One region of the Pantoea alfalfae genome, then DNA from elsewhere that is predicted to be linked to it. Evidence: predicted binding sites of a transcription regulator. Region 1 holds the regulator's gene; the other holds the start of a gene.
The links. Region 1 encodes CRP, which controls carbon source genes, mostly activating them, when cyclic AMP is high. Its sites were predicted from a motif close to ATGTGANNNNNNTCACAT; they were not measured.
Positions count from the first base shown of each region.

Region 1 (5,324 bases):
GGTCTCAGCGGGGAGGGGCAGTCGCGTAAATATCTGCACACTTACGATGAGGCGGTGCCGTGGAATCAGGTGCCCGGCACTTTTACACCCTGGCAGCCGCTACCGCAGAACACCGATATTCTTTTTTATGAAGGATTGCATGGCGGTGTGGTGACAGCGCAGCACAACGTGGCGGAACAGGTCGATCTGCTGGTGGGCGTGGTACCGATTGTTAACCTGGAGTGGATTCAGAAGCTGGTACGCGACACTGGCGAGCGCGGTCATTCACGTGAAGCCGTAATGGATTCCGTGGTGCGCTCAATGGAAGATTACATCAACTACATCACACCGCAGTTTTCACGCACCCATATCAACTTTCAGCGCGTTCCAACCATCGATACCTCCAACCCGTTCGCAGCCCGCGCCATTCCGTCACTGGATGAGAGTTTTGTGGTGATCCACTTTCAGGCGCTGGAAGATATCGACTTCCCCTACCTGCTGGCAATGCTGCAGGGCTCGTTTATCTCGCACATCAATACGCTGGTGGTGCCCGGCGGCAAAATGGGTCTGGCGATGGAGTTGATCATGGGTCCGCTGGTGAAGCGGCTGATGGAAGGTAAGCGGATAGAGTAAGAGGTCAAAAGGGCCTTTCCAGACTAATGCCAATGCAGGATCAATCTGACAGCAGCGAAAATGCTTAACACGCAGGGAACCGGGTCAGAAAAGGAAAGCGTCCCGCGCCAGGGACGGCGCGGGACGAGCGGCCAGGGATTGGCTTAAGCGACTTTCCGATCTGACCCGGTTCCCAGCGCAGGCACAGTATCAACGCGGATTCCCTATGCAGGCACAATCTGACAGCGGACCGACACAAACCGCTCTGACCCTGTTCACAACGCAGGCACAATCTCAAAGCGGATTTCCGGACCAGGCACAGTCTTAAAGCAACCTGCATCAGATACTGGAAGTGAAGTTAGCAGGTCTGCAATAACCCCTGCGGCTACTAAAGTTCGATCACTTCATAGCTATGCGTAATGTTGACGCCTTTACCCAGCATGATGGCCACCGAGCAATATTTTTCAGCCGAAAGATCGACCGCGCGTGAGACCACTTTATCCTGGAGCGCTTTGCCACTCACGATAAAATGCAGGTTGATGTGCGTAAAGATTCGCGGCGCCTCTTCACGACGTTCTGAGGTCAGTTTTACTTCACAATCAGCCACATCGTTGCGGCCTTTTTGCAGAATTGATACCACGTCAATCGCGCTGCATCCACCTGCCGCCATCAGCACCATTTCCATTGGGCTGGGCGCTTTATCACCTGAATTGCCATCCATCAGTATCTGATGGCCGGATGAGGATTCTCCAAGGAATGTCAGCCCTTCTACCCATTTCACTCTTGCCTGCATGATTTTTGCTCCGGAATACGCTGTTTTGTCGCCAGAGTACGCTTTCGCCTGGTAAACAGCAATCCAGAGAAATCCGCCTGTAGCTGAAGCGAGACAACAGAAGACAGTCGGCAAAAGCTGTGCTACAAACAGTGCTGAAAATATTTTTCGTCACCCGATGGCGAAGCCGGGAAGAATGATGCGCACTGCGCCTGATGCGGCCCGAATAATTTCCTGAAAAGGAAACGCTTGAAGCTTTCACCGCCTGACAGGGAAAACTGCCCCCTGTATTTTGGGCACGATTACAACAGAGGATAATAGCGAATGGTTCTCGGCAAACCGCAAACAGACCCTACACTCGAATGGTTCCTGTCCCATTGCCATATTCACAAGTATCCATCCAAAAGTACGCTGATTCACCAAGGTGAAAAAGCAGAAACGCTTTACTACATCGTGAAAGGTTCCGTCGCGGTTCTGATTAAAGATGAAGAAGGCAAAGAGATGATTCTTTCCTACCTGAATCAGGGCGATTTTATTGGTGAGCTTGGCCTGTTCGAAGAAGGTCAGGAACGCAGCGCCTGGGTACGTGCGAAAAGCGCGTGCGAAGTGGCGGAGATTTCTTACAAGAAATTCCGTCAGTTGATCCAGGTTAACCCCGATATCCTGATGCGACTCTCATCGCAGATGGCGCGTCGCCTGCAGGTGACGTCTGAAAAAGTGGGTAACCTCGCTTTCCTCGACGTTACCGGCCGCATTGCACAGACTCTGCTTAACCTGGCGAAGCAGCCAGATGCCATGACGCATCCCGACGGCATGCAAATTAAAATCACTCGTCAGGAAATTGGTCAGATTGTGGGTTGTTCACGTGAAACCGTGGGCCGTATTTTGAAGATGCTGGAAGATCAGAACCTGATCTCCGCACACGGCAAAACCATCGTCGTTTACGGCACCCGCTAATTCCTGTCATCCACGGCGTGATGGCAACATCACGCCGTTATTGTTTGTGTTGGGCCGATGTGGCGTCGAATCATTTACCATCCTGAAGTCAATTATGCCTTGCGGCAAACGCTGGTGCTCTGTCTGCCGGTGGCGCTGGGCTGGCTGGCTGGCGACCTGCAAAAAGGTCTGCTGTTCTCATTAGTGCCCGCCTGCTGCAATATCGCCGGTCTCGATACGCCGCATAAACGCTTTTTCAAACGTCTGATTGTGGGCGGTAGCCTGTTTGCCCTCGGCAGCTTTCTGATCCAGTGGCTCACCCTGCATGCGATTCCACTGCCGCTGATCCTCTTCGCTATGCCTTTGCTGCTCGGCGTCACGGGTGAGATCAGCCCGCTGCATGGCCGTCTGCTGCCCGGCACCCTGATTGCCGCCATCTTTACCCTCAGCCTGATTGGCCGCATGCCCATCTATGTCCCCCCGCTGCTCTATATCGGCGGCACGCTGTGGTACGGGCTGTTTAACTGGTTCTGGTTCTGGCTGTGGAAAGAGCAGCCAATGCGCGAAAGCCTGAGCCTGATCTACCGCGAGCTGGCTAACTACTGCGACGCCAAATACACCCTGCTGACGCAGCTGACCGATCCGGAAAAGGCGCTGCCGCCACTGCTGGCCCGTCAGCAGAAAGTGGTCGATCTGATTAACACCTGTTATCAGCAGATGCATATGCTGTCGGCAAGCCGCGATCACAGCCATAAAAGGCTGACGCGCGCTTTCCAGGTGGCCCTCGATCTGCAGGAGCATATCTCGGTCAGCCTGCATCGGCCGGAAGAAGTCCAGAAGCTGGTGGAGCAAAGCCATGCTGAAGCGGTGATCCGCTGGAATGCCAAAACCATCTCGGCCCGGCTGCGGGTGCTGGCAGATAACATTCTTTATCACCAGTTACCCGACCGCTTTGCGATGGATAAACAGCTCGGCGCACTGGAGAAAATTGCCCATCAGCATCCCGATAATCCGGTGGGTAACTTCTGCCTTTATCACTTCAACCGCATTGCGCGGGTGCTACGCACCCAGAAACCGCTTTACCAGCGCGATCTGATGGCAGACCGCCAGCGCCGCCTGCCGCTGTTACCGGCGCTGCGCAGTTATCTCTCGTTTCGCTCGTCGTCGCTGCGCACGGCGGGTCGCTTTGCGGTGATGCTGATGCTGGGCAGCGCGCTGGCGCTGTTCTTCAACATCCCCAAACCCTACTGGATCCTGATGACCATCATGTTCGTCAGCCAGAACGGCTACAGCGCTACCCGTGTCCGCATTCAGCACCGGGCGCTGGGCACTTTTGCCGGTCTGGTGATCGCGGCTGCCACGCTGCGCATGGCGGTGCCAGAGTCGCTGGTGCTGCTGATCATGCTGGCAATTACCTTTATCAGCTATCGCTTTACCCGCCAGTTCTATGGCTGGTCGATGATTGGCTTTACGGTCACGGCAGTTTACTCGCTGCAACTGCTGTCACTGAATGGCGCGCAGTTTCTGCTGCCGCGATTGATGGATACGCTGATGGGCTGTCTGATCGCCTTTGGTGGGATGCTGTGGCTGTGGCCGCAGTGGCAGAGCGGCTTACTGCGGCAGAACGCCCACGACGCGCTGGAAACCTATCAGGATGCGCTGCGGCTGTTACTGGGCGACGAACAGTCGCCAGAGAAACTGGCTTATCAGCGCGTGAAGGTTAATCAGGTGCATAATGCGCTGTTTAACTCACTGAATCAGGCAATGCAGGAACCCGCGTTCAACTCCCGTTACCTGAGTGATATGCGGCTCTGGGTCACCCACAGTCAGTTTATTGTCGAGCATATCAATGCGATAACGATTCTGGCGCGCGAGCACACTATGCTGACCGCCTCGCTGGCTCAACGCTATCTGCAATCCTGCGAAATTGCGCTGCAGCGGTGTCAGCAGCGGCTGGAATATGATGGTGAAAGCTCACAGGTGAATCTGCTGGATGACCTGGAGAACATCAGTGAGGGACCGATCACGGTGGTGGAGCAGCATGTGCGGCGCATTCTCGATCATCTGAGCGTGATGTACACCATTTCATCGCTGGCGTGGAACCAGCGACCGCAACATGGCCGCTGGCTGATCAGACGCTTACGTAAAAACTAAGCTAGCCGTTAAGCACTTTGCCGACGGCGGTGGCGAAGCGGCTCATCCCCTCTTCAATGTCGGCCGGTTCGATGATCAGCGACGGGGCAAAACGCATCACATCGGTGCCAGCTACCAGCACCATCACACCTTCAGCGGCGGCGGCATTCAGAATGTCGCGCGACCTGCCGGCATGCTGAGGTTTCAGTGCCGCGCCAATCAGCAGACCTTTGCCGCGAATGTCACTGAACAGGTCATACTTCGCGTCAATAGCCTGCAGCGCCGTGACAAAGTGCTGGCGACGCATCTCTACGCCCGCCAGCACCTCCGGCGTGTTGATAATATCCAGCGCGGTTTCGGCAATGGCACAGGCGAGCGGGTTGCCGCCATAGGTGGTGCCATGCACGCCCGGTGCCATGGTTGAAGCAATCTCGTTGGTGGTCAGCATGGCGCTGACCGGGAAACCGCCGCCCAGCGCTTTGGCTGAAGTCAGGATATCGGGCTGGACGCCATAATGCTCATAGGCGAACAGCTTGCCGCTGCGTCCCATGCCGCTCTGCACTTCGTCCAGTACCAGCAGCGCCTGATGCTGATCGCAAAGCGCACGCAGTCCCTGCATAAATTCCTGCGTCGCAGGCATGACGCCGCCCTCACCCTGAATCGGTTCAACCACAATGGCGCAGGTGTGATCGTCAATGACCGCTTTTACAGCATCCAGGTCATTGAACGGCACGTGGACAATATCCGCCGGTTTCGGACCGAATCCGTCAGAATATTTTGGCTGGCCGCCGACCGTAACGGTAAACAGCGTCCGGCCATGAAAAGCATTATGAAACGCGATGATTTTACTTTTGAACGGACTGTGACGTTTGCAGGCATAGTAGCGCGCCAG
Region 1 is NZ_CP082292.1:428,119-433,442, reverse strand. It holds gene K6R05_RS02000 (phosphoribulokinase) at 1-612, shown strand, start outside; gene K6R05_RS01995 (OsmC family protein) at 980-1,384, opposite strand; gene crp (cAMP-activated global transcriptional regulator CRP) at 1,688-2,320, shown strand; gene K6R05_RS01985 (YccS/YhfK family putative transporter) at 2,378-4,453, shown strand; gene argD (bifunctional acetylornithine/succinyldiaminopimelate transaminase) at 4,455-5,324, opposite strand, start outside.

Region 2 (5,324 bases), 1.9 Mb from region 1:
CGACGGTCAGAACTGGCAGGTTTCGATTGCGGGCTACGACAGCAAGGTTACCCCGCCGCTGCCGTCCAGCCTGGAGCTGAAAGAGGGTGACCAGCGGATTAAACTGCGTATGGACGGCTGGACCGTTCAATGATCACCCACTGGCCTGCTCCGGCAAAACTGAATCTTTTTCTCTACATTACTGGCCGTCGTCCCGACGGCTATCACAACCTGCAGACGCTGTTTCAGTTTCTCGATTACGGTGATGAATTGCAGATTAGCGTCGATCACAGCGATTCTATTCAGCTGTTAACGCCGGTGCCGGGCGTCGCGGATGCGGACAACCTGATTGTGCGGGCCGCGAACATGCTGAAACAGGCGGCACAGGATAACCATCGCCTGCCCGCACGCGCGGGTGCGCAGATTGCTATCGAGAAAAGGCTGCCCATGGGCGGCGGCATCGGTGGCGGCTCTTCTGATGCGGCGACCGTGCTGGTGGCGCTGAATCATCTGTGGCAAACCGGCTTCACACCGGATGAGCTGGCGACAATCGGCGTGAAGCTGGGCGCGGATGTACCGGTCTTTGTGCACGGCTTTGCGGCCTTTGCAGAGGGCGTGGGTGAACAACTTCAGCCCGCAGCGCCGGAAGAAAAGTGGTATCTTGTCGCTCATCCCGGAGTGAATATCAGCACGCCCGTGGTATTCAACGACCCCGGGCTGACGCGGGATACGCCATCGCGCAGTTTATCGACGCTTTTAGCCTTACCCTTCACCAATGATTGTGAAGCAGTGGTAAGAAAACGTTTTCGTGAGGTTGATGCGCTTGTTTCCTGGCTGCTAGAATACGCGCCGTCACGCCTGACTGGCACAGGCGCTTGTGTGTTTGCTGAATTTGACACCGAGTCCGCCGCCCGCCAGGTGCTGGAGCTTGCCCCGAATGGGGTACGCGGATTTGTAGCCCGGGGCGTTAACGTCTCACCGCTACAGCGTACCCTGCGAGGCGATTAGCGAATGCGTGACAGTGTCACCCCGTTCCGGACACTGCACGTTTCGCATTAACACACCCGTGTGAACGTCTATGACCGTACGCGCCGGTTACAGTCATGCCGTTCATTCTCTGGACGCAAAGCCTGAGGTTCTTCTCGTGCCTGATATGAAGCTATTTGCTGGTAACGCCACCCCGGAACTAGCACAACGTATTGCCAATCGCCTTTACACCAGCCTGGGAGACGCCGCTGTAGGCCGTTTCAGTGATGGTGAAGTGAGCGTACAGATTAATGAAAATGTACGCGGTGGTGATATTTTCATCATCCAGTCCACCTGTGCTCCCACCAACGATAATCTGATGGAACTGGTTGTGATGGTCGACGCGCTGCGTCGTGCTTCTGCTGGTCGTATTACCGCAGTCATCCCCTACTTTGGTTATGCCCGTCAGGACCGCCGCGTGCGTTCCGCGCGTGTACCTATTACCGCTAAAGTAGTGGCAGACTTCCTTTCCAGCGTCGGTGTTGACCGTGTTCTTACGGTTGATCTGCACGCCGAGCAGATCCAGGGCTTCTTCGACGTCCCGGTTGATAACGTATTTGGCAGCCCGATCCTGCTGGAAGATATGATGCAGATCGGTCTGGAAAACCCGATTGTGGTTTCTCCCGATATTGGTGGCGTAGTACGTGCCCGTGCTATCGCTAAACTGCTGAACGACACCGATATGGCTATCATCGATAAACGCCGCCCTCGCGCGAACGTTTCTCAGGTAATGCACATCATTGGTGACGTTGCTGGCCGCGACTGCGTGCTGGTCGACGATATGATCGACACCGGCGGCACGCTGTGCAAAGCGGCTGAAGCGCTGAAAGAGCGTGGTGCCAAGCGCGTGTTTGCTTACGCGACGCATCCGATCTTCTCCGGCAATGCGGTTGAAAACCTGCGTAAATCTGTACTCGACCAGGTCATCGTCTGCGATACCATCCCGCTTTCAGACGAGATTAAATCACTGCCGAATGTGCGCACGCTGACCTTATCTGGCATGCTGGCCGAAGCGATTCGCCGCATCAGTAACGAAGAATCTATCTCGGCGATGTTCGAGCATTAATCTTCGCGGAACCGGGCCCTGTGCCCGGTTTTTTTATCTCTGCCTTCCGGATTAACCCGCTTCTTTTTCTGCCTTTTCCCCGATAAATTTCCTTTTAATCTCCTGTTTTCAACGCCACCCACTTTTTTACTAAAACGCGGTGTTCCCCCGCTTCTGCCCTCCAGTATTAAGTGGTAATTTGCTGCGCATTTCTCATCTGAATTCAGCCATCATGAGCCTCGATATCTACACATTATTTGTCTGCGAGCTCTACGTGCTGGGGTTTCTGAGCATCATTATGGTGTTTGCCTGGGTGGGGTCGCACTATGACCGCGTTCTTGGCTTCACCTGTCTGTCACTGGTTTTCACCCTGATTGCCGTATTCTTAAGCAGCCTGCGCAGCAGCGGCCTGCATTTCCTGCCGGTTGCGGTGGGCAATGTGTTAGTGATGCTCGCTTATGGCGGATTATTAAATGCGTTCCGGCGTTTCTGCGGTAAACCCATCGGCACACACTGGTTACTGGGTGCCCTGCTCTGGGCACTCCTCTGCTGCTTTCCGGCGTTTTATTACAGCTTACCCAAACGGGTACTGGTATTGTGCATCGCCTGCGTCGCCTATACCGCCGCACTGATCCAGCTGGTCTGGCAGGCGCGTGACACGCTGAAAGCCACTTTCTGGCCTGCCCAGCTGCTGTTGTGGATCCACCTGCTGTTTCATCTGGTGCGCCTGTTTCTGGATAGCGCCATTGCCAGCACGCAACCTGGCGCGATTGGCGGATCGGACTTCTCGGTTTACGTGATTCTGGAATCCATTCTGTTTGTCATCGGCCTGACGTTTACCATTCTGGCCATGGTAAATGAGCGGATGCAGATCGCGTTAAAACACACTTCCCTGCACGATCCGCTGACCAGCGTCTGGAATCGCCGCGCCCTATTTGCTGAAGCGGAGAAAATAGTGGCGCGCTGCCGCCGTCAGAACCGGCCGTTCAGCGCGATACTGTTCGACCTCGATCATTTTAAAAGCATCAACGATCGGTATGGCCATCATCAGGGCGACCAGATTTTGATTCACTTTTGCGAAATTGTCAGAGGATTGATACCGGCTGAGGGGCGTTTTGCACGACTGGGCGGCGAAGAGTTTGCGGCCATCATTCCGGCTGAAGCACGGGATGCAGAGGCGTGGTGTGAGGCGATCCGGCTGGCAGTCTGTGCATCGCAACCCAATGAAATTGCCTGGTCGGTCAGCATTGGCTTTGCCACGGTCACGCACGGCCAGCAGGATTTTGAGAGTTTACTGGCGCTTGCTGATGCGGCGCTCTATCACGCCAAAGCCAGTGGCCGGAACTGCACAGCGCAGCATCCGGTCCCGGCAGCCATCAGTTAGTGGTGGGAATTGTGTGACCGGCGGCAGCGCTTGTCATAGTGACGCAGCCAGTAATAGCGATCTTCAATTTTTTCACGGCCACTGATACGCGCGCCCACCAGCCACATCAGTGCGCCAATAAAGATGCTCAGAATCGCGCCCTGCGCCAGAAACTGCGGCAAATCGAGTGACGGCAGCTGGTTCATGATTGAAAACCCAACACCCAGCACCATTGTGACTAATCCCAGTACCATCAAGCTGTTACCCGCTACGCGGCAGTGTTGATGTTTCATGCTGCACCTCCATCCATATGAGTTAATAACCGCACACAATGTTAAGTGCCATAAGTTTAGGCAATGGCTGGGGTCCACGTTGCGGACTGGATCACACATCAGCTATAAAGAATGACCTGGCCCTGAATGCAGCCTGTTGATTTAGATAGAAAATGATTAATCACCGTTCTGAACCATTTCAATGCTTGTGCTTTGTCATCTCGCCTGTGGCGAAGTAAACTAACGCCCTTTCGCGATAACAGCAGGATAATCATTGTGAGCAGCATTAAACTGATTGTGGGACTGGCCAATCCGGGCGCTGAATATGCCGCCACACGCCACAATGCGGGTGCCTGGTATCTGGATCTACTGGCTGAACGCCACAATCAGTCACTGAAAGAGGAAAGCAAATTCTATGGCTACACTGCACGCCTGGCGATAGCCGGCGAGGATGTACGCCTGCTGGTGCCGACCACCTTTATGAACCTGAGCGGTAAAGCGGTGGCGGCAATGGCGACCTTTTATCGCATCACGCCAGAAGAGATTCTGGTGGCGCACGATGAACTCGATTTGCCGCCCGGTGTGGCGAAGTTCAAGCAGGGCGGCGGCCATGGCGGCCATAACGGCCTGAAAGACATCATCAGCAAGCTGGGCAACAACAATAATTTCCATCGGCTGCGCATCGGTATCGGGCATCCCGGCGATCGCAACAAGGTGACCGGATTTGTGCTGGGCAAGCCGCCCGCCAGCGAGCAGAAGCTGATTGATGATGCCATTGATGAGGCGGCGCGCTGCACCGAACTGTGGCTGAAAGAGGATCGCATCAAGGCAATGAACCGGCTGCACGCCTTCAGGCCTGCTTAAACGCCCGAATCGTCGTGATTCCGTGTATAATGCGCGAAATTTTTCCATTCGTCTCCGACAGTCCGCCCTCTGGCGCGCTGTCCATCCAGTTATAAAGGGTATCAAACCATGGGATTCAAATGCGGTATCGTGGGCCTGCCGAACGTCGGTAAATCCACTCTGTTTAACGCGCTGACTAAAGCGGGCATCGAAGCGGCTAACTTCCCGTTCTGTACCATTGAGCCAAACACCGGCGTGGTACCCATGCCTGACCTGCGTCTCGACCAGCTTTCTGAGATTGTTAAACCACAGCGCGTGGTACCGACTACCATGGAATTCGTCGATATCGCGGGCCTGGTAAAAGGGGCGTCCAAAGGTGAAGGCCTGGGTAACCAGTTCCTGACCAACATCCGCGAAACCGAAGCGATCGGCCACGTGGTGCGCTGCTTTGAAAACGACAACATCATCCACGTGGCGGGTAAAGTGAACCCGGCGGAAGATATTGACGTCATCAACACCGAACTAGCACTGTCCGATCTTGAAACCTGTGAACGTGCGATTCAGCGTGTGCAGAAGAAAGCCAAAGGCGGCGATAAAGATGCCAAAGCCGAGCTGGCTGCGCTGGAGAAGTGCCTGCCGCATCTTTCTGAAGCGGGCATGCTGCGTTCACTGGATCTGGATGCCGACGACAAAGCGGCCATCCGCTATCTGAGCTTCCTGACCCTGAAACCAACGATGTACATTGCTAACGTCAATGAAGATGGTTTCGAGAACAACCCGTACCTGGATCAGGTGC
Region 2 is NZ_CP082292.1:2,349,207-2,354,530, forward strand. It holds gene lolB (lipoprotein insertase outer membrane protein LolB) at 1-133, shown strand, start outside; gene ispE (4-(cytidine 5'-diphospho)-2-C-methyl-D-erythritol kinase) at 130-987, shown strand; gene prs (ribose-phosphate diphosphokinase) at 1,124-2,071, shown strand; gene K6R05_RS10955 (GGDEF domain-containing protein) at 2,283-3,434, shown strand; gene ychH (stress-induced protein YchH) at 3,431-3,706, opposite strand; gene pth (aminoacyl-tRNA hydrolase) at 3,962-4,549, shown strand; gene ychF (redox-regulated ATPase YchF) at 4,658-5,324, shown strand, end outside.
Region 2: the regulator CRP is predicted to act here: its motif matches at 3,786-3,803, upstream of pth (aminoacyl-tRNA hydrolase).